DNA from 2 places in the Butyrivibrio hungatei genome. Region 1 is predicted to be linked to the other one. Evidence: a T-box and tRNA genes for the amino acid it is inferred to sense, from the RefSeq annotation. Region 1 holds a T-box; the other holds one or more tRNA genes.
The links. A T-box is a leader RNA that pairs with one kind of tRNA and senses whether it is charged. The one in region 1 lies ahead of bhn_RS03965 (valine--tRNA ligase), so its partner is inferred to be a tRNA-Val.
Positions count from the first base shown of each region.

Region 2: it has a tRNA-Val gene. The T-box ahead of bhn_RS03965 (valine--tRNA ligase) is inferred to sense a tRNA for this amino acid. The anticodon was not compared.

Region 1 covers NZ_CP017831.1:785,587-801,971, forward strand. The annotation lists gene bhn_RS03955 (ATP-dependent DNA helicase) at 1-402, shown strand, start outside; gene bhn_RS03960 (tetratricopeptide repeat-containing diguanylate cyclase) at 853-2,493, shown strand; T-box leader at 2,535-2,814, shown strand; gene bhn_RS03965 (valine--tRNA ligase) at 2,890-5,562, shown strand; gene bhn_RS03970 (bifunctional folylpolyglutamate synthase/dihydrofolate synthase) at 5,874-7,253, shown strand; gene bhn_RS15790 (hypothetical protein) at 7,270-7,434, shown strand; gene bhn_RS03975 (tetratricopeptide repeat protein) at 7,437-8,855, shown strand; gene bhn_RS03980 (MBOAT family O-acyltransferase) at 9,051-10,247, shown strand; gene bhn_RS03985 (GDSL-type esterase/lipase family protein) at 10,262-11,203, shown strand; gene bhn_RS03990 (hypothetical protein) at 11,221-11,466, shown strand; gene bhn_RS03995 (RidA family protein) at 11,491-11,868, shown strand; gene bhn_RS04000 (tetratricopeptide repeat protein) at 11,881-12,930, shown strand; gene bhn_RS04005 (DUF7402 domain-containing protein) at 12,951-13,748, shown strand; gene bhn_RS04010 (heparinase II/III domain-containing protein) at 13,755-15,668, shown strand; gene bhn_RS04015 (glycoside hydrolase family protein) at 15,699-16,385, shown strand, end outside.
Region 2 covers NZ_CP017831.1:630,011-646,395, reverse strand. The annotation lists gene buk (butyrate kinase) at 1-60, opposite strand, end outside; gene ptb (phosphate butyryltransferase) at 63-983, opposite strand; gene bhn_RS03415 (acyl-CoA thioesterase) at 1,128-1,634, opposite strand; gene bhn_RS03410 (glycosyltransferase family 2 protein) at 1,788-2,810, shown strand; gene sdaAA (L-serine ammonia-lyase, iron-sulfur-dependent, subunit alpha) at 2,830-3,717, opposite strand; gene sdaAB (L-serine ammonia-lyase, iron-sulfur-dependent subunit beta) at 3,726-4,394, opposite strand; gene bhn_RS03395 (hypothetical protein) at 4,415-5,521, opposite strand; gene bhn_RS03390 (endo-1,4-beta-xylanase) at 6,282-7,559, shown strand; gene bhn_RS15905 (NUDIX domain-containing protein) at 7,620-8,525, opposite strand; gene bhn_RS03380 (MBL fold metallo-hydrolase) at 8,568-9,386, opposite strand; gene bhn_RS03375 (hypothetical protein) at 9,548-10,027, shown strand; gene bhn_RS03370 (helix-turn-helix transcriptional regulator) at 10,020-10,256, shown strand; gene bhn_RS03365 (hypothetical protein) at 10,263-10,952, shown strand; gene thrS (threonine--tRNA ligase) at 11,159-12,919, opposite strand; gene bhn_RS03355 (PDDEXK nuclease domain-containing protein) at 13,158-14,291, opposite strand; gene bhn_RS03350 (helix-turn-helix domain-containing protein) at 14,416-14,778, shown strand; tRNA gene bhn_RS03345 (tRNA-Leu) at 14,793-14,878, opposite strand; tRNA gene bhn_RS03340 (tRNA-Val) at 14,934-15,006, opposite strand; tRNA gene bhn_RS03335 (tRNA-Ile) at 15,049-15,122, opposite strand; tRNA gene bhn_RS03330 (tRNA-Glu) at 15,127-15,198, opposite strand; tRNA gene bhn_RS03325 (tRNA-Asn) at 15,230-15,302, opposite strand; rRNA gene bhn_RS03320 (23S ribosomal RNA) at 15,412-16,385, opposite strand, start outside.

The DNA.
Region 1 (16,385 bases):
ATAGAAGTTGTGGAAGACAAGAATATACTGGGATTTTGCGTAATGGGCGGCATATTTAGTGAGGGCATAGACCTTAAGTATGACAGCCTTATTGGTGTTATCGTTGTGGGACCTGGTATTCCCATGGTCTGCAACGAGAGAGAGATAATCAGGGCTTACTTTGATGATAAGGGCGTTGATGGCTACGATTATGCCTACAGATATCCTGGTATGAACAAGGTTCTTCAGGCAGCAGGCAGGGTTATCAGAACCGAGGAAGATACTGGTGTTGTAGCACTTTTGGATGACAGATTCATGCAGGGATCCTACAGATCACTTTTTCCACGAGAGTGGAAAAACTATAAGGTGGTTTCGACTAATACGGTCAAAAACGCTGTAAGCCAGTTTTGGAGCGAAATATAGAGGATTTTCACCTTATTTTGGAATGATGATAATAAAGATTCTCAATAATGGTTTACATAAAACTAAATTCTGCGATTTTATGTAATCCGAACAACCGTTCAAATTGTAGCAATTGAATGTTCAATTTGACGTTTTTACAAAAAAATGATGTAAAAGTTTTCGATAAATGACTAATGTGTCATGTGGATAACTCTGTGGAAATTGGGGATTAGTCGAAAAACAGTTTTAAAAATACCGCTAAAATAGGGCATTTAAAAAGGGTGACAAAAATATACGAATCCCGGTGTAAAAATATATCAATGACTGATTTAGTCAATAAATATATGTAAACCAAAGATATTAGTGACGCATGTGTCATATCGACTATTTGATTGCCATAGTGTACGTTATATTGTAAAATAGCTTTAATTCAACTGTTGTCTTTGTTTGGCTTAACCATGGGGCGAGTGCATGAACATTGAAAAGTACGACTATGAAGTTCAGACTTTGAATAATGAATTGCTCACCAATAGAGGGAGTATGTCCAACAGCTATATCAATGCCTGCAACCGTTTCCTTCGCAAGGCTAAGAGTGTTGATGATCCTTCTTTGCTTGGTTATGCCTATTATCATCTTGCAGATGCGTACTATCTTGTCAGTACGGATTATCGTAAATTCAACACCAATTTACTTAAGGCAATTGAATATTTGCAGTATTCTGGGGATAAAGAGTATCTTGCCAGATGCTACAATCTTCTTGGAATAGATTCTTTAAATCATGGAAGTCCTGACCTTGCGCTTGATTACTTCCTGACAGGAATCAAGTTTTGTGACGGCCTTGAGAATAGTGGAGTTCCGGGATTTTTGGAATTTAATATAGGACAGATCTACTATGAGAGCGGCAATATCAAACAGGCTCTTAAATCTATTCAGTCAGCGTACAAGAATATCAGAAGAAACGAAAAGGAAAGTCTCTATTATAGAAACATTCTCTATTGTTATTGCTTTGAAGCTGATTGCTATATGCAGCTTAATAAACCTGACTCTGTTAAGAAGTGCCTTATGGCAATAGACCGCCTTGAGCAAAATCCTAAGGTAAACCAGGAATATATAAGCGGTGATAGTGCTATAACTGCAGCAGATATCAGGGCAAGAGGCTATTATTTTATCGGAGATATGGTGAATTTCCAGAAATATGTCTCCAAGCTTCTTAAGATGATACAAAACAACAAGTATCCCCTTGATAACATGGAAGATATCTTTGGTATGTGCAGATTCCTTATCAGGATAGGCTGGGTAGATGAGGTAGTCCGCATAGTAAAAAATACAGAGAGATCTTTAAATGATTTAAATATCCACAATCTAAAGAAAGAGCATGCAAAATTAAAATGTGAGCTCTATGAGAGCATTGGAAACAAAGCGGAGAGAGTAAAGGCGCTGGAAGAGTTCTACAGATATTCTATTGAGCAGGAAAAAGAGAGACAGGCAAATTATAAGTTCTTTACAGAATTGCGATATAAGCTCAGCAACATGGAGAAGGAGAATATAACCCTTCAGAAGCAGGCTACCACAGATTCTCTTACAGGTCTTGGTAATAGATATGGGCTTAATAAGTATGCAGACTGCGCCTTTGAAAAAGCTTATTCAGAGGGAAAATCTCTCGCTGTTGAGATCATGGATGTGGATAACTTCAAGAATTTTAACGATACTTATGGACATCAGGCAGGAGATGACTGTCTTACTCATATTGCAGGTGTCATAAAAGAGCTTAGTGACAAAAACAAGAGTATTCATGGCTTTAGATATGGTGGTGATGAGTTTGTTATCATCTATGAAGATATGACAGATGATGAAGTAATGAATTATGCCAGGGTCATTAGAGAAAAGGTTATAGAGAAGCATATTGATAATAAGGATTCTGATCTTGGAATAGTGACTGTCTCTCAGGGTATCCGTAATTCCATACCCAGAAAGGCTAATAAGCTTTGGGATTACATGTATGCTGCGGATAATGCTCTTTATGAAGTAAAAAGAAATTCCAAGGGCGAAGTAGTCCTTCTTCATAAGGCTGTTATTTCCCAGAAATCACTTGATGATGCAACTCATATTTGACAATATCTTTTTTTGCTAATATTATATTTACTATTATAAGAATAAAGGTTATGAGAAAGAGGAGTACATATCATAACACTATTTAAAGAGAAAGTGTCTGTTGCCGTTGGCTTCGCTGAGAGGATGCTGGTAGTGATGATATGGAAGGTAGCTTTTGAACCGGACACTCAGAAATGATGGCTTTTATAGCAATTTATCAATAAGTGTCCCCGCGTTATCTGCGTTATCGGATAGAGTATTTAAGTTTATCTTAGATGCTTAATGAGGCAAAGAGTATATCTTTGTGAACTAAGGTGGTACCACGTTAATTACGTCCTTAGCAGCTAATAGCTGCTAGGGACTTTTTTATTTACATTTTAACCAGTCAAAAAACACATTTTTATAAAGGAGCGGATTATGAAGAAAGAACTTGCTAAGACCTATGATCCCAAGGGTATTGAAAGCCGTCTTTACTCAAAATGGGAAGAAAAGAAGTACTTCCACGCAGAAGTAGATGAAACAAAGAAACCTTTTACAATTGTGATCCCACCACCAAACATTACTGGTAAGCTTCACATGGGACATGCCCTTGATAACACAATGCAGGACATTCTTATCAGATATAAGAGAATGCAGGGCTACAATGCACTTTGGCAGCCAGGAACAGACCATGCTTCTATTGCTACTGAGGTCAAGATCATTGACGCTCTTAAGGCAGAAGGCATCGACAAGAGAGATCTTGGACGTGAGAAGTTCCTTGAGAGAGCATGGGAGTGGAAAAAGGAATATGGCGGAACTATCATCCAGCAGCTCAAGAAAATGGGCTCATCCTGTGACTGGGATAGAGAGCGCTTCACAATGGATGAGGGCTGTAACGAAGCTGTTACAGAGGTATTCTGCAAGATGCACGAGAAAGGCTATATCTACAAGGGAAGCCGTATCGTAAACTGGTGTCCTATTTGTAAGACATCTATTTCAGATGCTGAGGTTGAGTACGAGGAGCAGGCTGGACATCTTTGGCACATCAAGTATCCTATCATCAATGAGGATGGATCTGTTTCTAAGACAGAGTTCATCGAGTTTGCTACAACTCGTCCTGAGACAATGCTTGGTGATACTGCAGTTGCAGTTAACCCTGATGATGACAGATACAAGAGCTTCAAGGGTAAGAAGGTTCTTTTACCTATAGTAAACAGAGAACTTCCAATCGTAGAAGATTCTTATGTTGATATGGAATTTGGTACTGGTGTAGTTAAGATCACTCCAGGTCACGACCCTAACGACTTTGAGGTTGGTAAGCGTCATGGTCTCGAGGAGATCAATATCTTAAATGATGATGCTACTATCAATGCTAATGGCGGTAAGTTCGAGGGCATGGATCGCTATGCTGCAAGAGAGGCCATTGTAAAAGAGCTTGATGAGATGGGACTTTTAGTTGAGATTGAAGACTATTCTCACAACGTTGGTACACATGACAGATGTCACACAACTGTTGAGCCTATGATCAAGGCGCAGTGGTTTGTTAAGATGGACGAGCTCATCAAACCAGCAGTTAAGGCTGTTAAGGAAGGCGAGATCAAGCTTATTCCACCTAGAATGGAAAAGACATACTTCAACTGGACAGATAATATCCGTGACTGGTGTATTTCAAGACAGCTCTGGTGGGGACACAGAATTCCTGCTTACTACTGCGACAAGTGCGGAGAAGTTGTTGTTTCCAAGACAGCTCCTACAATTTGTCCTAAGTGCGGAGAAACTCACTTTACACAGGATCCGGATACACTTGATACATGGTTCTCTTCAGCTCTCTGGCCATTTGAGACACTTGGCTGGCCACATGACACCAAGGAACTTAAGTATTTCTTCCCTACAGATGTCCTTGTAACTGGTTATGACATTATCTTCTTCTGGGTAATCAGAATGATCTTCTCAAGTTACGAGAACATGGGAACATACCCATTCCACACAGTTCTTTTCCATGGACTTGTTAGAGATTCTCAGGGACGTAAGATGAGTAAATCTCTTGGAAATGGTATCGATCCTCTTGATATTATTGAGAATTACGGAGCAGATGCTCTTAGACTTACTCTTATTACAGGTAATGCACCAGGAAACGATATGCGTTTCTATAATGAAAGAGTGGAGAATAGTCGTAACTTTGCAAATAAGGTATGGAATGCTTCAAGATTCATTATGATGAACATGGCTGACGATGCTAAGAGTGCTATCCACCAGGATATGCCTGCAGGACTTGAGCCAGTTGATAAGTGGATCCTTTCTAAGCTCAACAACACTATCAAAGATGTTACAGAGAACATGGATAAGTACGAGCTGGGTATCGCAGTTCAGAAGGTTTATGACTTTATCTGGGATGAGTTCTGTGACTGGTACATTGAGATGGTTAAGCCTCGTCTCTACAATTCAGATGACAAGGCATCTCATGAGGCAGCTCTTTGGACACTCCAGACTGTTCTTATCAATGCGCTTAAGCTTCTTCATCCTTATATGCCATTCATCACAGAAGAGATCTTCTGCACTATGCAGGATGAAGAAGAGTCAATCATGATCTCTGACTGGCCTGTTTACAAGGATGAGTGGAACTTCGCTTCTGACGAAAAGGCTATTGAGACTATCAAGGAAGCGGTTCGTGGAATCCGTAACGTTCGTACACAGATGAATGTTGCTCCATCACGTAAGGCTAAAGTATTTGTAGTAAGTGATAAGGAAGACGTTCTTGATATCTTTAGAACTGGTAAGCTCTTCTTCGAATCACTTGCTTATGCATCTGAGTCTGCTTGCCAGAATGACAAGTCAGGAATCGCAGATGACGCTGTATCTGTAGTACTTGCTGATGCTACAGTATATATTCCATTCTCTGATCTTGTAGATCTTAGCGCAGAAATTGAGCGTTTAACAAAAGAGCAGAAGAAACTTGAGGGTGAGCTTAAGAGATCTCAGAACATGCTCAGCAACGAGAAATTCTTATCTAAAGCTCCTGCTGAGAAGATTGCTGAAGAAAAAGAGAAGCAGCAGAAGTATCAGCAGACTTACGATCAGATCACAGAAAGACTTAGCCAGCTTAAAGGCTGAGATAGATTTGATATGTCAAAGAATTTAGGCTGAGATAGATTTTGATTATTTCATAAGCACTTTATGCACGCTTTCGCTTCTTAAAAAACGTAGCAGTACTAATGCCATAAAAAACATGGCATAAGTACTGACGTTTTTTAAGAGCATAAAGATGTCTTATGAAATAACACAAAATCTTTTTTCTGCTACTTAACTTTTTACATTAGAAAATCTGTATATTTTTTTGTGATAAAATAAAACATAACTAGTATTTTAGTATTAAAGTTGTGTTGGGTTGAGGGGCTTAACTACGACGTATAGTAGGGATGGCTATGGAAGATATTGTTAGAGGGAAAGTGGAGGAGTTCATTTCACGCTTTGACAACGGAGAAAGTATCTCGTTGGATGAGTGTGAGTCTTTTCTCAATGAAATTCCCGGATTTACAGATAAACATACAATTGAAGATACCAGAGATTTTCTAGCATTTCTTGGAAATCCTGATGAGAATATGAAGATCATCCATGTGGCTGGTACAAATGGTAAAGGATCAGTATGCTGCTATGTGACTAATATCTTAAATGCAGCAGGATACAGCGTTGGAACCTTTACTTCACCGCATCTTGTCAGTATCACTGAGAGATTTAGCGTGGATGGCAAGAATATTTCCGATAAGATATTTCTGGAAGTATTTATCGAGCTTTTGAACAGGGTGCTTGAATATGATAAGGAAGATTATTTCCCTACATATTTTGAGTTTCTCTTTTTTATGGCTATGATCTTATACGATGTATATCCAGTGGATTACCTCGTTTTAGAGACAGGGCTTGGAGGCAGACTTGATGCTACCAATTCTATCAGCAGTCCTGTACTTAGCATCATCACTGAGATTGGCTTTGATCATATGCAGTATCTTGGTAATACCATTGAGGCTATTGCAGGTGAGAAGGCAGGAATCATCAAAAGAGGCGTTCCAGTAGTCTTTTTTGACAAACAAAAAGAAAGCTCAGAGACGATCAAAAACAAGGCTCTTGAACTGGATACAAGAGCAATAATGGTAGAAGATAAAAACATTGAAAATGTAAGCACTATCAGAGACGAATCAGGAAACAAATACATTGCTTTTTCATATAATTCCCTTTATGATAAATATGTTGACCTGAAATTATCAACAGAGGCTAGATATCAGGCTGAAAATGCGGCTTTAGCCGTGACAGCTGCTGAGCTTTTAAGGGATAGTGGTGCTAAGATCTCTGAACTTGATATCCGCGAGGGACTGCTAAGTGCCAAGTGGGAAGGCAGAATGGAAGAGATCCATCCAGGTATCTACGTTGATGGTGCTCATAATATAGATGGTATGGAGGCTTTCCTTGATACTGTCAAAGAGATTCCATCCGAAGGCAGAAAGCTCCTTTTATTTGGAATAGTTGGTGACAAGCAATACAGGGACATCATATGCAAAATACTCTTAAGTGGTGAATTTGATGCCATCTATGTGGCGGTCTTAGAGACTTCCAGATCAGTTTCAGTTGCTGATCTTAAGACAGCCTTCGAAGACTGCAAGGAGGAACATCATATCTTTGGCGTTCCGATCAAATATTATACCAATGTAAGAGATGCAATTACCGATATAGTAACAATGAGGAAATCAGGAGACATCGTGTTTGGCGCTGGATCACTGTATCTTGCAGGACAGATTAAAGCCATAATGTGATGCAGAGGATTTATCTATGCTTAATTTTGAAGAAGAATTAAAAAAATTCAAACCAAGTCTTGAGATAGAGGATGCTGAGGATATTATTTATAATCAGGATCTTGATGATATGTCTGATGTTTTGGTCAGACTCCTTAAGGACGCAGGACAGGGAACTGACAATCAAAGAAGGACAAAGTAATAATGAAATGTAATCGTTGTGGGACAGAGCTTAATAAGGGGGATATCTGCCCAGGATGTGGAGCAAATGTCAGGACTTATAGGAGACTTGTGAGTCTTTCTAACGTTTATTACAATGACGGTCTTGAAAGAGCCGGAGTTAGGGATTTAACAGGTGCTACAGAAGCTCTCAAGCAGAGCCTTAAGCTCGATAAGAATAATATAGATGCCAGAAACCTTCTGGGCCTTATTTATTATGAGACCGGGGAGGTTGTTGCTGCGCTTTCAGAATGGGTTATCAGCAAGAACTTAAAGGCAGAGGATAATATTGCTGATTATTACATGGATACTGTAAGAAACAGCCCATCCAAGTTAGATGATATCAACCAGACAATCAAGAAGTTTAATATTGCGCTTAATTATTGCCATCAGGACAGTCTTGACCTTGCTGTTATACAGCTCAAGAAAGTGCTGTCTCTTAATTCTGGCTTTATTAAGGCGCATCTTTTGTTGTGCCTTTTATACTTAAAGGGTGGTAACTGGGATAGAGCCAAGATTGAGGCTCAGAAATCACTTAAGCTTGATACAGGCAATGTTCTTGCCAAGAAATATCTTAAGGAAGCAGATAGTATGTTGCTTCCAGGTGAAAGTGGCAAGCTTGTTTCAGACATTGCCGCAGCTGATAGTGATGATGTTATCAGATACAATAGTGGCAATGAGATGATCATTCAGCCAGTCAAGAAGTCTGCCATTACCAGAACAGGCTCTATTTGGGGTATCGTTCTTGGAATAGTTCTTGGTCTTGCTGCTGCATGCTTTTTGATCCTCCCACAGAGAATCGTCAGCATTAACTCCAGCAACCAGCAAAAGATCACACAGATCAGTGAAGAATCAGATGCCAAGTCAGCCAAGATCAATGAGTATGAGCAGCAGATAGCTACTCTTCAGACTCAGATCGACACTCTTCAGACTCAGGTCACTGATTATGAGGGTGTTGACTCAACATCAGCAGCTATGAACAGTCTTATGAAGGCTGTAAGCATATATCTTGCAAATCCTTCAGATGTAGAAGGAATGGCAAAGGCCCTTTCTAAAGTAGACCTTGATGCCATTGGAGATGATGTATCTCCTGAGTTTAAGAGTCTTTATGACAGCTTAATGTCACTGGTAGGACCACAGCTTGCGACATCTTACTATAATACAGGATATGAAGCTTATAAGTTAGATGACTATGCGACTGCTATCGCCAACCTTTCTAAGGCATATCAGTACAACAGTGGTGATGTTAATACACTGTATTATCTGGCTAATTCGTACTATGCAAATGGGGATATTGACAAGGCAAAGGAATCTTATGACCTTGTAGTCAATAACTTCCCTAACACTCAGAGTGCTCAGGCAGCACAGACCAAACTTGCGGAGATCAACAACTCCGGTAATTGATGTAGTTTTTGATTTATATATAGGATTGATAGTGGGGAAATGATAAATTTTTCGGATTTAACTTTTATTTTTAGGTTTTTACCGGTTTTTCTTATAGCTTATTATCTGACTCCCATTACATATAGAACGTGGACACTCTTAATTGGTAGCCTTGCTTTCTATGCAGTAGGGGATATCAGATTATTTCCAGCTCTCTTGGGAGCTGTACTTGTTAACTATTTATTTGGCAGAGCAAATTTTGGTGAGAAGAAAAAGCTTCTTCTTGCCTTTGCTGTGTGTCTTGATGCATTGATGCTGATCGAGTTTAAGCTTATCGGTCAGTTCATCAATAATTCTTTTCTTCCAATAGGAATCAGCTTTTATACTTTCAAGATGATTTCTTATCAGGTGGATATTTACAAAGGCAAAATTGAAAAGGAGCCAAAGTTTGTAGACGTTGCGGCCTATTTCACCATGTTTCCACAGGTGACATCAGGTCCTATTATGCGTTATTCAGATTTTGAGGCATTAGAGCTCAAAGAGAAGTTTGGCGACATTTTAGAGCAGATTGAAGATGGCCTTAAATTCTTTGTTCTTGGATGTGGCTTTAAGGTTCTCCTTGCAGATCACTTTGCTATGCTCTGGAAGGATATCGGAACTATCGGCTATGAGAGTATCTCTACACCTCTTGCCTGGATTGGTGCCGTTACTTATTCACTTCAGCTTTATTACGATTTCTGGGGATATTCACTTATGGCAGCCGGATTAGGCGTTATGCTTGGATTCCCATTTATCACAAACTTTGACCAGCCTTATAGTTCAGGCAGTATTTCTGAGTTTTATCGCAGATGGCATGCTACTTTAGGTTCATGGTTTAAGGATTATATCTATATTCCTCTTGGAGGCAGCAGGAAAGGAACAGGAAGAACATTCCTTAATCTCCTTGTTGTTTGGCTTATTACGGGCTTTTGGCATGGAGTTACACTTAACTTCATTTTGTGGGGACTTATCCTTTTTGTTTTTATCGCTCTTGAGCATTTCGTGATAATGCCAAAGCTTCCCAAAACTCTTGGCAAGATCATAGGTAAGGTAAATGTATTAGTATTTATCCCACTTACATGGGTAATATTTGCAATAGCCAATCCTATGCAACTTCTTGAGTATTTCAAGAGACTGTTCCCATTCTTTGGAGAGGGAATCTCAGTCAACCAGAATGACTTTATCAAGAATCTTGGTATCTATGGCGGTTTCCTTACTGTAGGTATCATACTTCTTTTACCTGGTCTGTATAGATTTTTTGTAAAAAATAGAAAACACCCTGTTATAAATGTGTTTTTATTTATACTGTTCTGGGCATGCATATTTAGCTTGTCCAATGCAGCTGGCAATCCATTCATGTATTTTAAATTTTAGATAGGAAAGAAAAAATGTGGTTTAAAAAGAGCCCGCTTCTCATTGGAGTAGTGGTATTTACAATCTTAATATCGGGCATCTCTTTTGGACTTAAAGATACTGTGTATCAGGAGTACAGCATCAGCATGGGAGCTGACACGCCAATCCTTAGCCTTTTCTTTAAGGGACTTAGTGAGGGCGTATACCCATGGAGTAGCGCTCCTATAGAGGAACCTATTGAATTAGTAGAAGACGATGTTGAAACTGAGGACATTGCAGAGGTTGTAGAGGAACCTGTAGAAGAGCCTGTTACCGATGTTTCTGCTAATGATGTTTCAGGTAATGACGTATCTGGCAATTCAGAGGATGAAACATATGAATTTACAGAAGTAACAGATGACTATTTCTGTGATGCACTATTTATTGGAGATTCCAGAACTGTAGGTCTTTCAGAGTATTGCGAGGAGCTTGATTCTAGGGCAACTTTCTATGCTAAGGTTTCACTTACTATATTTACTGCAATGAACAAGGAATTTGTTAAGACAGAAGATGGCAGAAAGATCACAGTTGATCAGGCACTTTCAGAGCATCAGTTTGCCAAGATCTATATTATGCTGGGACTTAATGAGATTGGTACTGGTAATACAGAGTATTTCTGCAATAAATATAAAGAAGTTCTTGATAGGATCAGGGAACTTCAGCCAGATGCCATCATCTATATCCAGGGCATCATGCATGTAACAGCCCATAAGAGTGATAATGACAAGCATTTTAACAATACAAACATCAATGAGAGAAACGAAGCATTATCTCAGTTTGCTGATAACAAGACAATATTCTATATTGATATGAATGAAGCGGTTGACGATGAAAATGGAAATCTCTTGTCAGAACTGTCCTTTGATGATGTTCATTTAAAGGCTTCTTCTTACGAGAGATGGCACCAGTATTTGCTACAACACGCTATTGTTAAGTAATAAGAGAAGGTGATAAAATGGCTAGAGAAATGACATTTAAGATGGAACGACCGGGACTTTTACATGAAGGTGATCATGTAACTGTGACAGAAGGCGTTCTTCCCAGTAACTATTACTATACTATTGACCCTTCCCTTGCAATGTCAGGAAACTTCCCTTTCCGCGAGCGTATGCTGGAAAGAGAAGGTGTAGTGACCAAGGTTGAAGAAAACGCAAGAGGATTCTATGTAACTGCTTTGTTTGGTGAAAATCAGGCAGAGTAGAACGTATTATAAGGAGGAGACAAAATGGAGTACATTTCAACAGACAAAGCACCAGCAGCAATCGGACCATATTCTCAGGCTATCAAGGCAGGAGATTTCTTATATGCTTCAGGACAGATCCCTATCAATCCTGAATCAGGTGAGATTGATACTACGACTATTGCAGATCAGGCTGACAGAGTTTGCCGTAATATTGGTGAGATCCTTAAGGCTGCAGGAACTGATTATGAGCATGTAGTCAAGACAACTTGTTTCCTTGCTGAGATGAGTGATTTTGCAGCATTCAACGCTGTATATGAGAAGTATTTTACTGGCAAGCCAGCTAGAAGCTGTGTTGCAGTCAAGCAGCTTCCTAGAAACGTTCTTTGCGAAGTGGAGATCATCGCATATTTAGGAAAATAATAGGGGACATTTATGAAGCTTAAAACAGCGATCTGCGCTTTAGCTTTAACAATGATTCTTTCTGGTTGTGGAAGTTTGTCAGGGGGACACAATATCGATTCAGGTTTTGCATACATCGAGAGTCATCAGTATGATAATGCTCTCGAGAGTTTTAGTGTTGCCGAAGAGAAGGGTGAAGACGCCTGCCTTATCCACAGAGGAAGAGGTATAGCTTATCTTTATAAAAATGAATACGAGCTGGCAGTTAATGAGCTGCTGGCTTCTTTGGCTACTGACGAGGGAATAGTTGATGATATGGACTTTGACACCAATTATTACCTGGCAGAAGCCTATTACAAGCTTGGTGAATACAACAAGGCAAAAGAGGTTTATGATGCCATCATTGGTCTTCGCAGCAAGGATAGTAATGCTTACTATCTTAGAGGAACTGCGGAACTTGCAGCCGGTGACCATGACCTTGGGTATGCTGATTTTACCAAAGCAATCTCTTTGAATCCCAAAGATTATTCAATGATGATAATGATATGCAAATCTCTTGATGAGCAGGGCTATGGAGAAGAGGGCAGATCCATTTTGAGTAAAGCCATGGAAAATGGAAGCGACTTCATGTCCAACTATGAGAGAGGACAGATCTATTTTTATCTTGGGGACTATCAGAGTGCGGTCCAGTATCTTGAGACTGCCAGCAATGAAAGAGACCAGGATAAAGAACCTGTTATACTGATGCTTGGACATACTCTTGAGACTATGGGAGACTATTCAACTGCCTGCAGCAAATATTCTAATTATTTAAGGGATAATCCAAGTAGCGCAGTAGTCTACAATAGACTTGGCATGTGCCAGATAAAGCTTGCAGATTATGAGTCGGCGGTGGCTTCTTTTGAGGCAGGCATTGCAATAGATGATAAGGCTATGAATCAGGCTCTTACTCTTAATCAGATCACTGCATATGAATATATGGGCGAGTTTAATCTTGCTTCTTCACTTATGACCACTTATCTTGAGACATATCCTGAAGATGAGACTGCCATAAGAGAAAATATCTTTTTATCTACAAGGTAACAGACTTAGGGGAGAATATTATGAAAATATCTGTATATAACGATTGGGATCATGTGCCAAAGGCTGAGAGCGAAGGTCAGGACAATGTGGTACTTGCCTGGGATGGTGAATACAGAAAGGGCGATATCATCGAGTTTTCCGGCATTGAACCTGACAATTTTTATGTAGTCAAGGTTGACGCTGCCATTGATCCGGCACTTGTGTATATAACAGAGGAGACTGTGCTTTTTACAGTTCCCTTTTATGAGAAAAAGACCAGCTACAATCCTTTAGCTTTCTTTGGTAACAGACATTATGTCAGCATCAGAGCAGCTTTTTCTTTTGAAGTAGAAGGATATCGCAATGTAGCAGCTAATCCATTTGATCAGCACGAGGTATCAGGAGTTTATCCTCATGCCAGTGCCAATGTAGAAACAAGAGGGGAGGCAGTATTTGCAGCTAGAAATGCTATTGATGGCTGTATAGCAACTCTTTCTCATGGAGAATGGCCTTATGAATCCTGGGGCATCAACAGACAGGATGATGCAGAGTTTACCCTTGACTTTGGAAGAGAAGTAGACTTTGACCAGATAGTTCTTTATACAAGAGCTGATTTTCCACACGATAACTGGTGGGTAGAGGCTACATTTACCTTCTCTGATGGAACAACAGAAGTTGTTCAGATGGATAAAAAGGTGGCAGAACCACATGTTTTCCATATTGAGAGAAAGGGTATCACTTGGATCAAACTTGGCAAGCTTATCAAGGCTGATGATCCAAGCCCGTTCCCGGCTCTTACACAGATTGAAGTTTATGGAAGCGAATCCGCCGGGAGGTAATGGATTATGGAACACAGGTCCATAGTAGAGGAATATTTAAAAAAGACAAAGGGTGCAGGTCTTTATGACGTCTATCCTGATATATCAGATAGAGACAGGTGGGATGCACTTTCTGATACTCTTAAGACGAGTCTTATAAATGCTGGAGAAGAGGCTTTAAATGAGCCTTGGACCCAGCTTCTTATTTCTGACTTCAGAGAATTCACCAAAACTGGAAACAGAGTTCAGTTCGAGGATAAGTATTTTCCACGAAGAAGAAAACTAAATAAGCTTGTAATGGCTGAGTGTGTCGAGAATAAAGGAAGATTTCTTGATGCCATTCTGGATGGTCTGTATCTTATTCTTGAAGAGACCACCTGGTGTCTTCCACCTCATACAAGTTATGAGCGTGACGCTTCTCAGGAGACTATGCCGGACCCAACAAGACCTATCATAGATCTTTTTGATGCCGAGTCTGGTGCTGAGATAGCTGTTTGTGAGTATCTCTTAAGACCAGTTTTCCAGAAGATAAGCCCATATATCAGTCTCTATGTCAATGAGAGATTGAAGGAGCGCATCTTTGAGCCATATCTTAACCAGCACTTCTGGTGGATGGGCAATGGCAAGGAGCCAATGTGCAACTGGACTGTATGGTGTACTCAAAACGTACTTTTTTGTGCATTTACAAGACCTGAAGGCTTCTTTTCACAGGAGGTTATGAGAACTTTTCTTGATAAAGCAGCTCTTTCCTGTGACTATTTCCTTGATGAATACGGAGATGATGGTGGATGCGATGAGGGAGCACAGTATTACACTCACGCAGGACTTTGCCTTTATGGATGCCTTGAGGTTATGAGCGGTGTACTTGGAAAAGAGAGTCCTTTTACCGGAGTGTTTGCTGATAAGCTCATCAGAAATGTGGCAAATTACATCGTTAAGATGTATGTAGGAAACGGCTACTATGTCAATTTTGCTGATTGCAGCGCCCTTCCTGGAAAAAGGACTGCAAGGGAATTCCTTTTTGGAAAGGCAACAGGCGATGAAGTACTTTCAAGCTTTGCTGCGGAGGATTTTAAGACCGAGACTGCAGATCAAAAACTTATATCAGATGAGATAAATCTCTTTTACCATGTGTGGCAGGCTTTTGCCTATGATGAAATGGCAACTTATAAGAAAACTGAGGGCCTGGCTGAGGATACTTTCTTTGAAAGCGTGGGACTTTTAGTGGCAAGAGATGATACCTATGTACTTGCAGCCAAAGCTGGAGATAATGCAGACAGTCACAATCATAATGACGTAGGTTCTTTTACCGTGTATAAGGGAGGAAAGCCTTTCCTCATAGATCTGGGAGTTGGAACCTATACCAAGAAGACCTTCTCAGACCGAAGGTATGAGCTGTGGACCATGCAGTCTCAGTTTCACAATCTTCCAACATTTATCGACAGCGATGCTTTTGATGACAAGGTGGCCGGACTTGGAAGAGATTCGGAGTCTGACAGCCATGATGAGCACGTATATATGCAGCATGACGGGGAAAAGTATGCCGCAAGGGTTGTGAAATGTCTTTTATCAAAAAATACAAATAGTGGGATATCTTCACTTTCTATGGACATCGCAGATGCATACGAGAGCTGCAGGATAAAGAGCTACAAGCGAGATATCAGCCTTAATAAGGGCGCGAATATTGTGGTTAAAGATGAGTTTGAAGCTGACGCTGGCTGTATCTTGAGTCTTATGACCTATGAAAAGCCGGTTGTTTCTGGTGACAGATCAGTTATTTCTGTGGAAAACACAGGTAAGATCTCGATTGATGGTGGAAAAGTATTAGAAATTCAGGAATATCCAATAACGGATGAAAGACTTGCGCTTGCCTGGAAGCATGAGGTTTACAGAGTTTTAGTAAAGCCTTATGACAGAAAGCTTAAGCTTACAATAGAATAAGTCAAATTAATGCAAAAAGAGGTATGAGTAATGGGTTTATTAAATGCAGAAGATGAAAAGTGGGTCAAAGAAACCCTTAAAAAGATTGAAGATAAGATGGTTCCTGTAACTGAGAGAAACAGAAACAAGATTCCATATACAACCGATGAGAATGGCAGATTTGACGACAGAGCCGGCAAAAACGACATCTGCTGGTGGACAAATGGATTCTGGGGCGGCGAGATGTGGCAGCTCTATAAGCTTACAGGAAATGAGATGTTTAAAAAAGAGGCTCTCCAGGTAGAAGACAAGATGGATGCAGCTTTCCTTAACTACAACGGAATGGATCATGACGCTGGATTTAGGTGGCTTCCTACAGCTGTTATAAACTATAAGCTTTATGGCGGCGAAGAGTCCAAGAATAGAGGCCTTTTGGCAGCAGCTTCTCTTGCAGGCCGTTTTAACTTAAACGGTAACTTTATAAGAGCCTGGAACGACTGGGGAGATGGCAGAGATACCACAGGCTGGGCAATCATTGACTGCATGATGAATCTGCCTCTTCTATACTGGGCATCTGAGGAGCTTAAGGATCCTAGATTTAAAGAGATTGCCATAGCTCATGCCAATACAGCCATGAAGAACTTTGTAAGGGAAGACGGTTCCGTTAGACATATTGTGGGCTTTGATCCATTTACTGGTAAGTTTGACAGAGAGTACGCAGGACAGGGATATTCAGAA
Region 2 (16,385 bases), 160 kb from region 1:
CTCAAAGATACCAACCTTTGTTGATGTTGAACCTGGGTTAATGATCAAACTCTTTATCATGATTATTCTCCTTTATTGTTTGCTGCTACAACAGCTGCAAGTGCGATAGAATTAACCTTTACTTCTACAGAATCAGATCTTGATGTAAGAATAACTGGAGCCTTTGTACCTGTGAGGATGTTACCATTCTTAACAGTTGCAAGTCTTACGATAGTCTTGTATGTAAGGTTTCCAGCGTGGATATCTGGGAAAAGAAGGATGTCGGCATCGCCTACGATCTTTCTGTCAAGAGCGCCAGCCTTGTGCTTAGCAGCTTCTGGATCGATAGCAAGGTCCATAGAAAGAGGTCCATCAACGATACAATTCTTGATCTCACCTTCTTCATTAAGTCTTGTAAGCTCTGCTGCCTCAACAGTAACAGGCATCTTAGGGTTAACAACTTCAACTGCTGCAAGTGGAGCAACCTTAGGGCACTCAACGCCGCAGGCTCTTGCAACATCTACTGTATACTCAATGATGACTTTCTTGTCTTCAAGTGTTGGGTAAGGCATGAAAGCAACGTCTGTAAGGAATAAAAGACGATCGATTCCAGGAATCTCAAATACGCAAACGTGTGAAAGAGGACGACCTGTACGAAGACCAACTTCCTTATCAAGTACGCTCTTAAGGAAATCTCTTGACTCAAGGGCACCCTTCATGTAGATATCAGCCTTGCCGCTTGATACAAGTGAAACTGCTGTACGTGCAGCCTCGATTGTATCCTTAACATCGATGATCTCGTAATCATCAAGGTTCATTCCAACCTCTTTTGCCTTCTCCTCGATCAGCTCCTTGTCACCAACAAGGATAGAATCAACGATTCCTCTCTCCTTAGCAACCTTAACTGCCTCAAGTACGTGTGTGTCCTGTGCTACAGCAACAGACATCTTCTTGGTGCTGGCAGTCTTGAGCTTAGCTAAAATGTCATCAAAGTTCTTACTCATGATAAAAAACCTCCGTTTTAATTGTTCGATCGAAATAAAATATGAAAAAAGAGTGTTAAACTCTCGCCATATGACAAAAGTTTAACACTCCGAACTTACAATTACAATATTTTTACCAACTTTTCATACTATAAAAAAGAATTTTTAGAAGCCTTCCATTCTGCGCTGTTTACGAAGCTCGCGTCTCTTGATAGCCCCTTCCCACTCAGCCTTTTCATTTTCTGTTTTGACATTAAGTCCATAAGGCACTGTACATGGTGATCCATCGTGATCGATGCACACTTCTGTGAGGTAAGCCCTGTTAAGGACATGTCTCATACCAGTCTTAACATCCTCAACATAAGTATCTACGCGAACCTCCATAGAAGTCTTGCCCACATATGTGATCTTGCCGATCATAACAAGCACATCTCCAAGAAGTGCTCCCTGTTTAAACTGCATGTTATCGATCGCTGCTGTTGCTATAGGATTGCCTGAATGTCTCATGGCAACTGTACCTGCAACCTCATCTATCCACGCCATAAGTGTTCCACCAAAAAGTCTGTTCTCAGCGTTGATATCACCATACTTAACGACCTTGGTCCACTCTGTTATTGAATCCTCCACATTTTTGTTTGCAATCTGTTTGTCAACGTGAAAAACCTTGCCCATACCTTGCACCTCCAAAGTGAGTTTAATACTTTCTCTACATATAATTTTACTCTAAATACGCCATTGTTTCCATGAAAATGTTACCAGCAACAGTTTTGTGGTAGTATATATTTAGCTTGGCAAAAAAGCTAACAAAGAAGTGGAGAATAACAAATGTCCAAGATAAGCTTTATTATCCCGATCTATAATACATCTAAATACTTAGATAAATGCGTGGAGTCTGTCTTAGATCAGACTCTTTCAGATATAGAGATAATCCTCGTTGATGATGGCTCTACAGATGGCATATGTCCAAAGATGTGCGACGACTACGCTGCCAAAGATTCCCGCGTAAGAGTGATTCACAAGGAAAATGGTGGTCTCATGTCAGCCTGGATCTGTGGTTCCAAAGCCGCTACTTCAGATTATCTATGTTACGTTGACAGTGACGACTGGGTAGATACTGAAATGGCGGAATCTCTCTATGCTCTCACCGACAGTTCTTTTGCCACATCAGAAATCATCTCAAGTAATTATATTGTTGAAAAAAACAACGAAAGAAGAAAAGAAACCCAGACACTTAAACCTGGCGTATATTTCAGACAGGACCTCGATAAGATCTGTGAAGGTCTCCTTGGTGCAGAGATCCGCCCTGTGACTATGTCAAGATGCATGAAGCTCATATCAAAAGAGCTGCTCCTTAACAATCTAAAGTACTGCAACACAGCCATTTCCATGAGCGAAGACGTAAATATTACTCTCCCATGCCTTTGCGACTGTCAGCGCCTCGTAATAGCAGAAGGAAGCTACTTCTATCACTACAGACTTGTAGGTGAATCCATAGTTCACAACTATAATCCAAAGCTTCTTCCAAACCTTGAGCTCACAGACAAGACCTTTAGAGAGATCCTTGCAGATAAAAAAGTTGACGGCTACGAAGCACAGATGGATAGAGAGTTCATCATCATGCTCCTTGTAATCCTCAAAAACGAGCTTCGCTGCCCTGATAAAGACACTGCCGCCCGCGTCAAAAAGCTCTTCTTAAGACCTGATATCAGAAAAAAAGTGACATCCACCAAAGTAGATGTCACCTCAAAAGCTAATAAATTGTTATATTACTGCATTAAGCATCCAAACCCTGTAGTAGTAGCCGTAACAAAAGCTATCATCACAGCTTACGACCGAAAGACCAACTAACAAAGGTCTTTCGGCTTTTTTATTTATCTGAGCCAAAAACTTTTTCTTTTAACTTCTTACCAGTAGGTGTTCCGGCAAGCCCGCCAACTGCAGTCTCCTTAAGCGCCGGTACCATAGCATCTCCAACTTCCTTCATGGCATCAAGGCACTCATCCACAGGAATCTTGGCTTTTATCCCTGCAAGAGCCATATCTGCGCTAGAAAAAGCTATCATAAGGCCTGACACATTTCTCTTGATACAAGGAATTTCCACAAGTCCAGCCACAGGGTCACACACAAGTCCCATCTGGCTTGATATTGCAATAGCACAAGCATCTGCACACTCTGAAGGTGTTCCACCCATAAGCTCCACAAGAGCTGCTGCCGCCATAGCTGCTGCGCTTCCGCACTCAGCCTGACATCCGCCATTTGCTCCAGCGATACTTGCCCTGTTTGCGATCACCATTCCAAAGGCTCCTGCTGTGAAAAGTGACATGATAACGTCATTTTTGTCATATCCCCTGTCCTCATACAAAGTGACAAGGCATCCTGGCAGAATGCCGCAGCTTCCTGCTGTAGGAGTTGCAACGATCTTGCCCATGGAAGCGTTACATCCGGCAACAGAAAGAGCCCTTCCCATTGCTTTGGTCATAAGCTCACCGCTAAGTCCGCCGCCAGTTCTTTTCACATAGTCATTCATAAGAAAGCCCTCACCGCCAGTAAGTCCTGACATAGAGCTCTGTTCCTTCTTAGATCCTGCTTTTACAGACTCCACCATAATGTCAAAGTCTGTAGCCATCTTATCAAAAAGCTTGGAAGGCTCTTTTTCCATGGCCTTTGCCTGGTCTTCCAGCACAAGCTCGCTTATTTTAATATTTCTTTTCTCAGCTTCGCTCACAAGCTCAGCAATAGTCTCATATCTTAGCATATATCCAATTAAATCCTTCTGATCAAGATAGCATTTGTGACATGTTCGATCTGTCTGATATCGTCCACCAGTGTCTCCTGTGGCTGATTGTCGATCTCAATAGTCATGATGGCATCTCCGCCCTTCTCCTGTCTGGAAAGATGGAAATTCGAGATATTAAGATCTGCATGTTCCCAGTGCATAAGGTTAGTAACTGCTGCAATTACGCCAGGTTTATCCTCATGCATTACAAGTAACGTATTGTTATCACCATTAAACTCAACAGACATGCCATTGATCTGATTTACAAGGATATTACCTCCACCAATGCTGGCTCCCTGCATGACTCCCTCGGTGCCATCTGTAAGATAATAATGGATCTTGGCAGTATTAGGATGCGCTCCCTTTATATCCTCTTTGAAAAAAGAGTATTCGATGCCTCTTTCAGCTGCGATGGTAAGAGCATCTCTGATCTCAGGAGAATAGCTCTTGTAACCCATGATACCAGCAAGGAGAGCTCTATCCGTGCCATGTCCTTTGTAGGTTCTGGCAAAAGAGCCTGAGAGCACGATCTCAACCTTTTTTAGCTGCCTGTCATCTATTAACTTATTAACTACTCGGCCCAGTCTCACAGCTCCCGCTGTATGCGAACTTGAAGGTCCGATCATTACTGGTCCGATTATGTCAAAAACATTCATCCGATAAAAACCTTTTTCAATTATTTTGCCAAAGATGAAAGTGGTGTGTAGTCAAATCTCACGTACTTGCTTGTGTCTGCAACTCTGTTGTTGTAGTCTTCCTCAGTTACGTTTTCCCACTCTTCTCCATCATATGTGATAAACCAAGGCTGAGCCTCATTTTCATAGCCATCATACTTGGTTCCCCACTGAAGAGTCATCTCTGTAGTATTGTAATCAAGATTGTAAACCATGCTTCCGCTCTCAGCTGCGCCGCCAGAATACTCATTAACAATAAATGCGTTATCATATACAAAATATCTGTTTCGGGCTGATCCGCTGACTACAAGCTGTGGCTGTCTGTTAACTACTGTATAGATATCATAGACAACGCCCTTAAAGTCGCCTTCTGCAATCTCTCCAACGAAGAGTTCGTCTACACCGTCAAGATTTACATCAAGATAAGCAAATCCAATTCTATCACCTGCACTACCTTCTGAAAAGGTAGCAACTTCATAAAACTGAGGGCTCATCTTTTCCTCTTCAAGCTTATTTGCATCCCATCCTTCTGATACAGCCTTTACATACTTATCAAGTACGTCTCCGTAGAGGTCTTCACCGTGTATTCCGGCTCCAGCTTTATATGTTGCGCCATTAACTGCCTGAATTGTATTACAGATATCTTTTTCTGCATCTGCGATTCTCTTATAATCCTCAGGCATAGAATAGGATTTATTAAAATCCCACTGAACCTCTGAAGGATAACCTACAACCACGTCGTAGTCCTTGCCATCAGCAGAAACAAGCTCGCCGATCTTGATCTGAGGTCCTCCTGCGTAATCAGGAGTAACTTCTCTTACCCAGACATAAAACTCAAGTCCGCCATAGCCAGCATCCTCGCCTTCCTTGTAGATAACTGATAATCTGTCAGGCTCATTTTCAACTCTACAAATTCCGTCAAACTCTGAAGGAATCGTCATCTCTATAAAATCATTAGCAAAAGAATTACCTTCTACCTGGGCTTCATTTTGAGCCTCCAAAGATTCTTTTTCCGTACTATTTCCATCTGCACTTGTACCACCAGACGTTCCGCAGGCAGTTGTCAAAACAGTTATCAGCGCTAAAATGATCCAGCTATTCTTTTTCATTTTATCTTCTCCTCATTTAAATTCATGTTTTCCAATATAGTACTATTATACGTTTAAAATGTACCCGTGACAAAAATTAGCGTTACCATTCACAGTTTTGGGGTAGCCGCTGGCTGGTTCACTGGGGCCACGCCCTACCTCTGCCTAGTCCAGCTAAGTGGGGCCGCCAGCCTAAAGTTTATTTTTGTTCATCCTTTGGATTTTTATGTTCATGGCATTGTATTTCTTACTTTAAATTCTTTGAAACAAACTCGCCTTTGATTGCCATTTTTTGCATGTAAAGTTTTGGGTTTGAACGATTTCAAAAAAACGCCATTTTCTTGTGCTCATAAGCAGCTTTTGAAGCGCATGCGGTTTGCGTTTAGCAAGAGCATGCGTATTAAAACAAAAGCTGCATGAGCACATAGAAAAGTATCGTTTTTTTTGATGAGGGCAAAACAAAACTTTACAGCAAAAATGGCATCAAAGACTCAGACAGTGTTTCAAAAACAGAATTTAAAGTAAGAAATATAACGCTCATGAACATAGAAAAATCCTCAGAGATTCACAAAAACAAACTTTGGGCTGGTGGCCCCACTTAGCTGAACTAGGCAGAGGCAGGGCGCGGCCCCAGTGAACCAGCCAGCGGCTACCCCCAAACTGTGAATGGTAACAAATTAGCAATTTATATCAACCAGGTAACAAGTTGTGGTTAGTGGATAACGCCATGATACTGTATATTTTATTAAAAGCAAAAAACTACTGACTTTGGGAGGCTAACATGAAAATAAAAACTCTTTTATCAGGTGCTCTGATAGTCACGCTCCTTGCAGGATGTGCAAGCTCTGCTGTGACAAATACTGATCCAAGTACAAACGTAAGCGCTACTGAAAGTACAAATATAGAAGAAAGCGCCAACGATGTCTTAGCTGCAGAAGCTTCAAGTTCAGAGGAATCTGCTGATGTGCAGACAGAGTACACTGACTATGCTCCATTAAAAGACCTATGCAGCGATTACTTCACTCTCGGCGTGGGCATAAATGGAAGCAGTCTTGAAAATCAAACATTAAACATCCCACATTACATGGAAATGTGCGAGTATCACTTTAACAGCTGCACCATGACAAACCTTATGAAGAGCTGCTACATTCTCGACCAGTTCGGCTCTCAGGCAAATCTCAAAGATGGAAATGAAGAACCTGCTCTTAACTTTGCTTCCATTGACCCTACTTTGAAATGGTGCCAGGAAAACGGCATGAAGATGCGCGGTCACACCCTTGTATGGCATACACAAGCTCCAAACTGGTTCTTTAGAGAAGGCTATACAGACGAAGGCGAATATGTGGATAAAGACACTATGCTCCTTAGAATGGAAAGCTATATTAAGCAGCTGGTAACTCACGTTCAGGAAGAATATCCTGGTGTTGTTTATTGCTGGGACGTTGTAAATGAAGCTGTAGAGCCAGATGCCTGCGATCCAGACAGCTTCTTTAAATGCAGAGTAAAGACCGGAGACGAGCCAAACCCATGGTACGAGACCATAGGCGAAGACTATGTTGAGATGGCATTTACCTACGCCAGAAAATACGTAACTGACGGAGCAAAGCTCTTTTACAATGATTACAACACCTATCAGGAGCCAAAGACAGAAGGAATCTACGCTCTATGCAGTCGCCTTAAAGAAAAAGGACTCATTGATGGTATTGGAATGCAGGGCTATTGGGGAATTGACTATCCCAAGGACGAAGCTATCAAAAAAGCCATCGAGAAATTTTCAGAGCTTGACCTTGAGATCCACGTAACTGAGCTTTCCATCGGAATTGACAACGAAACCGACGCTCTTATTGAAAAACAGGGTGAAAGATACGGCGAAGTATTTAAGCTTCTCCACGATATGGATAAAGAAGCTGGCGGCCCAGCAAACATCACGAACGTAACATTATTTGGACTTGTAGACCACTACAGAGAAGGAGATTCAACCAATACACGAATCTTTGATATGAACTACGAGCCTAAGCCTGCTTATTTCAAGATAAAAGAGGCTATGGAGAACTACTGATTTTTTTACATAAAGAAATGCCTAAGCAGTGGATGTTATCCTTCCTACTTAGGCATTTTCTTATAAGTTCTTTTCTTTTACCATTTTAAGAGGCCTTAATGACGCCAGTTCATATTCATTAAATGAATATAGCTCTTCTCTGCTGACCCACTTAAAGTCAATAGTTTCTCCTTTTTGAAGTACCACGCTATCTTTTTTTGCATCAGTTTCACAGAAATAAATCACATAAAGAGACCTGTTTTCATCTTGTACAACTCTTCCAATCTCTTCTATTTTCCCTGTGATACCTGTTTCTTCTGAAAGCTCTCTTTTAGCGGCGCCTAAAGGTTCCTCACCTTTAAAAGCTGACCCACCTGCTGTAAACTCCCATTGTCCGCCATGCATTTTCTTAAAATCACGCTGCATCATAAGATAAGTGCCATCAACATGCTTAACCGCTATATCTACAACAAGATGATACTGTCCCTCAGGAATCCCCTCGCCTCTTACAAGAGTCTCACCAGGTATCTTTGTAAAATCTCTATTATAAGCATCCCAAAGCTCTATTCCCTTTATGTGCTCTTTGATATATTTGTCTGCTGCCTTTAAGATATTTCTGACTCCATCATATTCAAGAGTCTTAAGCGCATCCTCAAGATTAAGAACCTTGATAGACCTAACTTCATCAGGCCTTACAATACAAGGCTCTTCATCTAGATACTCAGCAAGAAAATATACGATCTGCCTTGTAACATCAGGTCTCTCATTTGGCACATATTCATCAACCATCCTAAAATTCTGGATAAGGTCAAGCTCAAGTCCTGTCTCTTCCTTTATCTCACGGATTGCTGTCTGTTCCTCATTTTCACCCTCTTCAACATGTCCCTTGGGAAGGCTATGAAATCCTGAATCTTCCTCGACTATCACGTAAAAGATCTGTTCTCTTCGTATAGTAAAAACAATTGCCCCGCATGACTTCTCTATCATGTAACCACCTCATTATTCAGTCATCTCTAATTAGTTTAAGTGTCAAATTTCAATTATTTTACCAACCTGTAACTGTTCAAGCTTGTCCCCAAGAATATCTTTAAGAATATGATAAGCTCTATTCATGGTGCAATGACCAGTACAAACGTAATCAATACCAGTGCTGATTATACCCTCAGCAAGAGTCTTTACCTCCTCTTCTGATTTATTGTATAAATGGAAACCTCCAATAAGTCCATAGATATGCTTGTCAGGAAATGTTTCTTTCACTTCGTTTATGATATTAACAGCTCCGCCATGAGAACAGCTGTTAATGATCACAAGCCCCTTATCAGTATCAATTACAACGCTCTGTTCATGTGAAAAATCATCTGGCTTCCAGCCCTTCTTTGTACGAACATACATCATTTCTCTTTTTCCAATGGCTTCCAATCCTGGAGTCTTGTGAGGAATAAGATAAACACCTTCACAAAGCTTGTAATCACCTGATACGAATTTGAGTCTGTCGGGATTTCTCTTGATGATATGCTTTGGAAGACCTATATAAAAGTGGAAAATAAATTTCTTGTGGTAACAGTTCTCTGCTGCTGATTCTCTTAAATAAAAATTAGCTTTATCATTGTGATCAAAGAAATACTGAAGTCCGTTAGAATGATCATAATGAGCATGACTGATAGCGCCATAGTCTACATCTGCAATATTAAGTCCAAGCTTTTCCATATTCTCAGCAAAAAGATTAGACGCACCAGTATCTATAAGTACATTATTTTCACCAACTTTTGCATGTATGCAAAATCCCCATTCTCCCTGCAGATCTTCATTTGAAATATTATCAACAACTACTGTAAGTTTCGTCTCCATAACTTTCCCCTCGTTTATTTTTCATACACCATCAGCATATCACAATATGTTCCAGTTTTACTAGCAAGCAAAAAGGTACTATATATTTCTTTTCACACATATGATAACGTCATATTAGAAGTACTTCTATTTTGATATGAGAATAAAAAAGGAGAATACTAATGAAAAAGAATATACGTACCGTTTTATTGGGAGAACTTTTGCTTTTTATTGCAGTTTTTTTGATCAGCACACTTGGATCCAACTTTGGTTTTTCAGTTATGGCATGGTTTTTTGACTTGCCTTCGCTGCTAGTTATTATACTTACACTGATTCCCGGTCTCATCATCATAGGAGAGTGGAAAGATTTCTTAAAGTCTTTCTCTGTAGGAATAAAAGAATACAGGCTCCTTGAGTTAAAAAATATCATTGAAGCAGTAGGTGCTGCTCAGAAACTTGTTGTCTTTGGATCTCTGTTTGCTATCATAATATCAGCAATACTCGTTTTGGGAAATATCTCCAAGCCAGAAACAATTGGACCTAGCCTTGCTATCTGCTTCCTTGCAGGCTTTTATGCAGTTATTATAGAGTTCTTTCTTCTCCCTCTTAAGCTTAATGCTGAGCGCAAAATGAATGAAGAAATGGATATGGAAAATGACTGATTCTGGAATCACAAAAGCACAATATCTGAATATCGCCCGTAATTTGGGGCTTACCACAAGGGAACTCGAACTCGGCTACCTAAAAGTAGCCGGGTTTTCCAATCGTAGAATCGCTTATATGCTCGGCATTTCAGAGCAGACAGTCAAAAATCATTTCACACACATTTATGAAAAAGCCTGGGTACCAGGAAAAAAGGAATTTATAGAACTTTTTAGACAGGATGGATAAAATCTTATGCAAAAAGCTAATAAAAAAAGCATTATCGGACTCATCATATTTAGTTGCTTCCTGATTATTGCCGCCACATGTGGAAAAATACTCAGCAGATTTGTTTACGAAGACCATCTTGATGAGCCGCTTATCACAGTTGATGACAGTGAGATAACTTTAAGAGAATTTGGATATTACATATATTTAGTTGAAGAGTTTGTTCAAGATCAGGCTCTTTTGTATGATCCTGAGAACCCAAAGCATTGGTGGAATACTCATTTTTCCGCAGGTTTGGATTCTCAGTTTGTTTGCGACTATGCCAAGAAGTACGCTGTAAACAGCTGTATATCAGACGAGATTTATTATAAAAAAGCTCTTTCTGATGGTGTTGTACTAAGTAGTGAGGAAGAAAAACAAGCTATAGCCGAAGCTGAGATGATCTTAAACAGCATGAATGGTTATCAGCTTGCTAAGACAGGTGTAGATAAAAATATCCTTATCAACATGAGAATAAAACAAACTATCGCAAGGAAATACTCCAACAATCTTGCAAAAGTCCTGAACTTCACTGGATACGCTGATCCTCCGGAAAAGCTAATGAACTGGGATGGAGCATATTATCAGGAAAACATTTTACCGGGACATTCAGTTATTACCAATGATAAAGTTTTGGATAAAATAATGCTTGGAACTATAACCGTAAATTATCAGTAAGCAGTTTATTCTTTGTACACCCTTTTCTATGTAATTTCCTACAGAATAAAAAAATCGCAAACCTAGATCAAACTAAGTTTGCGACTAAACTCATTAATGCCGGCGACCGGGATCGAACTTTTAGTAATCTCGCGAATCCGCAGAGAAAGGGGCTTCGCCGGCCTTGCCTTTCTTTTGTACACTAAACATATTATTCATAGTAATCCTCAACTTCTTTTCAGCAAATCAATGAAATCTGCCATATCCATCTCCCCAATTTCCTGTTTATCCTGTTCAGCGTCACGCTGTCTGACAGAGACAAGACGGTTATCCTTTTCTTTTTCCCCGACAATTATCATGTAAGGAACCTTCTGCATTCTTGCTTCGCGAATCTTAAAGCCAAGCTTTTCATCACGATCATCTAGTTCTGCACGTATTCCCTCTTCATAGAGCTTTGCCATGATTTCTTTTGCATAATCAAGGTATTTATCAGATACTGGCAACACCTTAACCTGCACAGGTGAAAGCCAGACAGGAAATTTACCGGCATAGTGTTCTATCAATATACCCATGAAACGATCTATTGAGCCAAACACAACTCTATGAAGCATGATTGGGCGATGCTCCTTACCATCTTCGCCTATGTACTCAAGATCAAATCTCTGCGGAAGCTGGAAATCAAGCTGTATTGTTCCGCACTGCCATGTTCTTCCAATAGAATCCTTCACATGGAAATCAAGCTTAGGCCCGTAGAATGCGCCATCACCTTCATTTATCTTATATGGTTTTCCCATTCCCTCTACTGCTACCTTAAGTGACTCTGTTGCCAACTGCCAGTCTTCATCACTTCCGATGGAATTCTCTGGTCTTGTAGAAAGCTCTATCTCATATGGAAAGCCGAACTTAGAATAAACTTCATCTATAAGCCTCATTACACCCTGAATCTCAGAAAGAACCTGGTCTTCGCGCATAAAGATATGTGCATCATCCTGTGTAAAGCATCTTGCGCGCATGAGTCCGTGCAGTGTACCGGACTTCTCTGCTCTGTGGACAATTCCAAGTTCTCCGCATCTGATTGGAAACTCCCTGTATGAATGAGGCTTAGACTTATAGACCAGCATTCCTCCCGGGCAGTTCATCGGCTTAATGGCATAATCCATATCATCCACGCTTGTTACATACATGTTATCTCTGTAATGAACCCAATGGCCTGACTTTTCCCAAAGCGCCTTTGTCAGCATTATAGGTGTGGATATTTCCTGATATCCCTCGCGAACATGTATTTTTCTCCAATAGTCAATCAGAAGATTTTTAAGTACAAGTCCCTTGGGGAAGTAGAAGGGAAGTCCTGGCCCTTCATCCATCAGCGCAAACAGTTCAAGTTCTTTTCCCAGCACTCTGTGATCTCTTGCCTTAGCCTCTTCAAGCTGGTGAAGATGATCATCCATCAAAGATGCCTTAGGAAAAGAGATTCCGTAAATTCTTGTAAGCATCTTATTGTGCTCATCTCCTCGCCAGTATGCCCCTGCTACCGATAGAAGCTTAACCGCCTTAATGTGACTTACATTGACGATATGTGGACCTGCACAGAATTCCGCATAATCTCCCTGTTTGTAAAAAGAAATCACTTCACCTTCAGGAAGTTCTCTTATCATCTCAAGTTTGAATGGTTCGTCCGCCTTTTCCATATATGAGATGGCATCCTTCTTTGACATCTCATATACCTGTAACGATAAGGATTCCTTGATAATCCTTCGCATTTCATCTTCTATTGCGCCCAGGTTATCTTCATTAAAAGAAAAACCAAAATCAAAATCATAGTAGAAACCATTTTCAATTGCAGGTCCTATGGTGCACTTTGCCTGCGGATAAAGACGCTTTACAGCCTGTGCCAGGACATGAGCACTTGTATGCCAAAAAGCTTTCTTTCCATAATTGTCATCAAAAGACACCTCCATCACCTGACCATCTCTTTGTAATACTTTCATAATGTGTTGCTCCTTTCTAGAATAGATTATTAGTATCTGCAACAACATAAGAAATAGTGTTTTTCAAACTAAAAAAGCACCCAAAAGATCCTTTGATCTTAAGGGTGCATGATGCACGGTTCCACCTTAACTTTTCACTTCAGATTCTAACAAATCCTATCCTTTGACGCAGGCATACGGTAACGCTTACTGATGTTCAGCATTACAGCTCAGGAATGGTTTTCGTCTGTCATTCTTCTTAATTTTCTGTATCAAGCAATCTCTTCAATTCTTCTATATTTGGCAATGCTTTCCTCAGCTCTTCTGACATATCCCTTGATGTTTTGTATGTTGCAACACCCATAGGCTTTGAATAATCCTGTATAACATAATCCACAAATGACTTATTCATATCCTTACACAAAATAAGACCAATGGCAGGATTCTCATGCGTTTTCTTCTCAAAGCCATCCAGCACACTCAGATATCCCTGAAGTTGTCCTAAATATGAAGTTTTAAACTTTCCTCTTTTAAGTTCTACTGCAACCAAGCAGTTCAATTCTCTATTAAAGAAAAGCAAATCGATATATTGATCTTCTCCGAATGCATCCAGGTGATACTGACTACTAACGAATGCAAAATCCTTTCCAAAAGTAAGAATGAAATTCTTTACATTGTTAACAATTGAGTTCTCAACAACCTTCTCATCTATGTCTGCCGCATCACGAACATCTATCTCCTCCACGTTGATGAAATCCAAAAGGTATTCGTCCTTAAATGTATTAATCGCTTTAAAAGCCTGAAGCGATGGGTTCACAGCTTTTGAAAAATTATTTGACAATCTTCCTTGATGTAAATAATCATCTTCCGCTATGCTCTGCTTGAGTTGTTCTACCGAAAGATGCTCTGTAGCACACCTTTTTATATAAAAAATTCTTTTCTCATATTCTTTCACCTTAGAAATAATCAGAATGTGATTGGTAAAACTGATTGCCAAAAACTCTTCAATAGGAAAGCCCTCTAATTTTGGCAGTTGTGACTGCCAAATTGCCAGTTCACACTCATATTCAAATTTGGCAGTTGCAACTGCCAAATTGTCGTTGTTCATTTTATCGTTGTCTAGAACAGTCCACTCCTCATAGAAAGTACGCATATTTCTGATATTTCTAGCAGAAAAGCCTCTAAGTCCTGGTAATTCTCTCGTAAGTTGTTCACTAATATTATCAATTGCGCCCTGTCCCCAAAATCCATTACGAGAATTTAGCGATATGTATTTCCCTATTCCATAATATAGCATTAGTTGTTTCTCATTTACTGACCTTGCAGCTTCATATTGACTCTGAAGTATTGCAGTTTTAATGAGATCTACAGCATCTCTGTATCTTTGATCCATAATTACTTACTGATTCTCCTTATTTATATTCTTGAAAAATATATTATTTTGATTATAATATAACCAACGGTTATTAAATAATACATAACCAATGGTTATTTGTCAACATAGAAATGAGGTGTCTATGGAATTCAAAGCTGAAAGACTAATAAGACTACGTGAACAATTAGGTATAAACAAAGCTGAAGCAGCCAGAAAGCTCAATATGTCTGCAATGGGCTATGGACGTTATGAAAATGGACAGAGGGAGCCTTCTTTCCAAACAGTATGTTACATTGCATCAACTTTCAACACTACTTCTGACTATCTTTATGGTTTGACTGATGATCCATCGCCAAGTACAATAACGATTTCTTCATCTGAAGATCCGGAAATCTTTTCATTTGTTAATTCAATGCAAAAAGATAAGGATCTGGAAAAAAGACTATTAGCGTATTTTAAAAAAATAACTCAGTCAGAAAATAAACAAAAAAAAGAGAAGCAATAGCTTCTCTTTTTTAATGCCGGCGACCGGGATCGAACCGGTACGGGTATTACTACCCACGGGATTTTAAGTCCCGGGCGTCTGCCAATTCCGCCACGCCGGCATTCTACCATATTTAATTGGTAAAAAATTCGCGATATGCCTAGACATATCGCGAGTGGGGCCTACAGGGCTCGAACCTGTGACCCTCTGCTTGTAAGGCAGATGCTCTCCCAGCTGAGCTAAGACCCCTAATTTAAATAACTGGGTAATGATTTCAATACAGAAACCTAGTGGAGATTCAGGGACTTGAACCCGGGACCGACCGGTTATGAGCCGGTTGCTCTAACCAACTGAGCTAAATCTCCTGAGTGACTCCGACGAGAATCGAACTCGTGTTACCGCCGTGAAAGGGCGATGTCTTGACCGCTTGACCACGGAGCCGTATCAGACCGTAGTAACAGTCTTTTTTTAGCTCCCCCTGTCGGACTCGAACCAACGACACTTCGGTTAACAGCCGAATGCTCTACCGACTGAGCTAAGGAGGATTATTAAAGATACTATATATACAAAATGCCATGCTACTGCATGGTCCTTTTGCTTTGTACCTTCAAAACCGAACACTGATATCTAAATCCATTTTCCTATACTTGCGTTTTGGATAAGCCCTCGACCTATTAGTACACATCAGCTGAACACGTTACCGTGCTTACACCTTGTGCCTATCTAACCTCGTACTCTCCAAGGGGTCTTACTGCCGAAGCAGGGATATCTCATCTTGAGGGGGGCTTCACGCTTAGATGCCTTCAGCGTTTATCCCTTCCGGACGTGGCTACCCAGCCTTATGCATCTGGCGATGCAGCTGATACACCAGCGGTCCGTCCATCCCGGTCCTCTCGTACTAAGGACAGCTCCTCTCAGATATCCTACGCCCGCGCCGGATAGGGACCGAACTGTCTCACGACGTTCTGAACCCAGCTCGCGTACCGCTTTAATGGGCGAACAGCCCAACCCTTGGGACCTGCTACAGCCCCAGGATGCGATGAGCCGACATCGAGGTGCCAAACCACTCCGTCGATGTGAACTCTTGGGAGTGATAAGCCTGTTATCCCCAGGGTAGCTTTTATCCGTTGAGCGATGGCAATCCCACTTTCATACCACCGGATCACTAAGTCCTACTTTCGTATCTGTTCCACCCGTCGGTGTCACAGTCAGGCTCCCTTCTGCCTTTGCACTCTGCGAATGGTTTCCGTCCATTCTGAAGGAACCTTTGAGCGCCTCCGATACCCTTTCGGAGGCGACCGCCCCAGTCAAACTCCCCGGCAGACATTGTCCCCGGACCTGTTTCAAGATCCTTGGTTAGAAGCCCAGCATCATAAGGGTGGTATCCCAACAGCGACTCCGTAGCAACTGACGTCACTACTTCTTAGTCTCCCACCTATCCTGTACATATGGTACCGGACCCCAGTATCAACCTGGAGTAAAGCTCCATGGGGTCTTTCCGTCCTGGCGCGGGTAACCAGCATCTTCACTGGTACTTCAATTTCACCGGGTGCATTGCCGAGACAGTGCTCAAATCATTACGCCTTTCGTGCGGGTCGGAACTTACCCGACAAGGAATTTCGCTACCT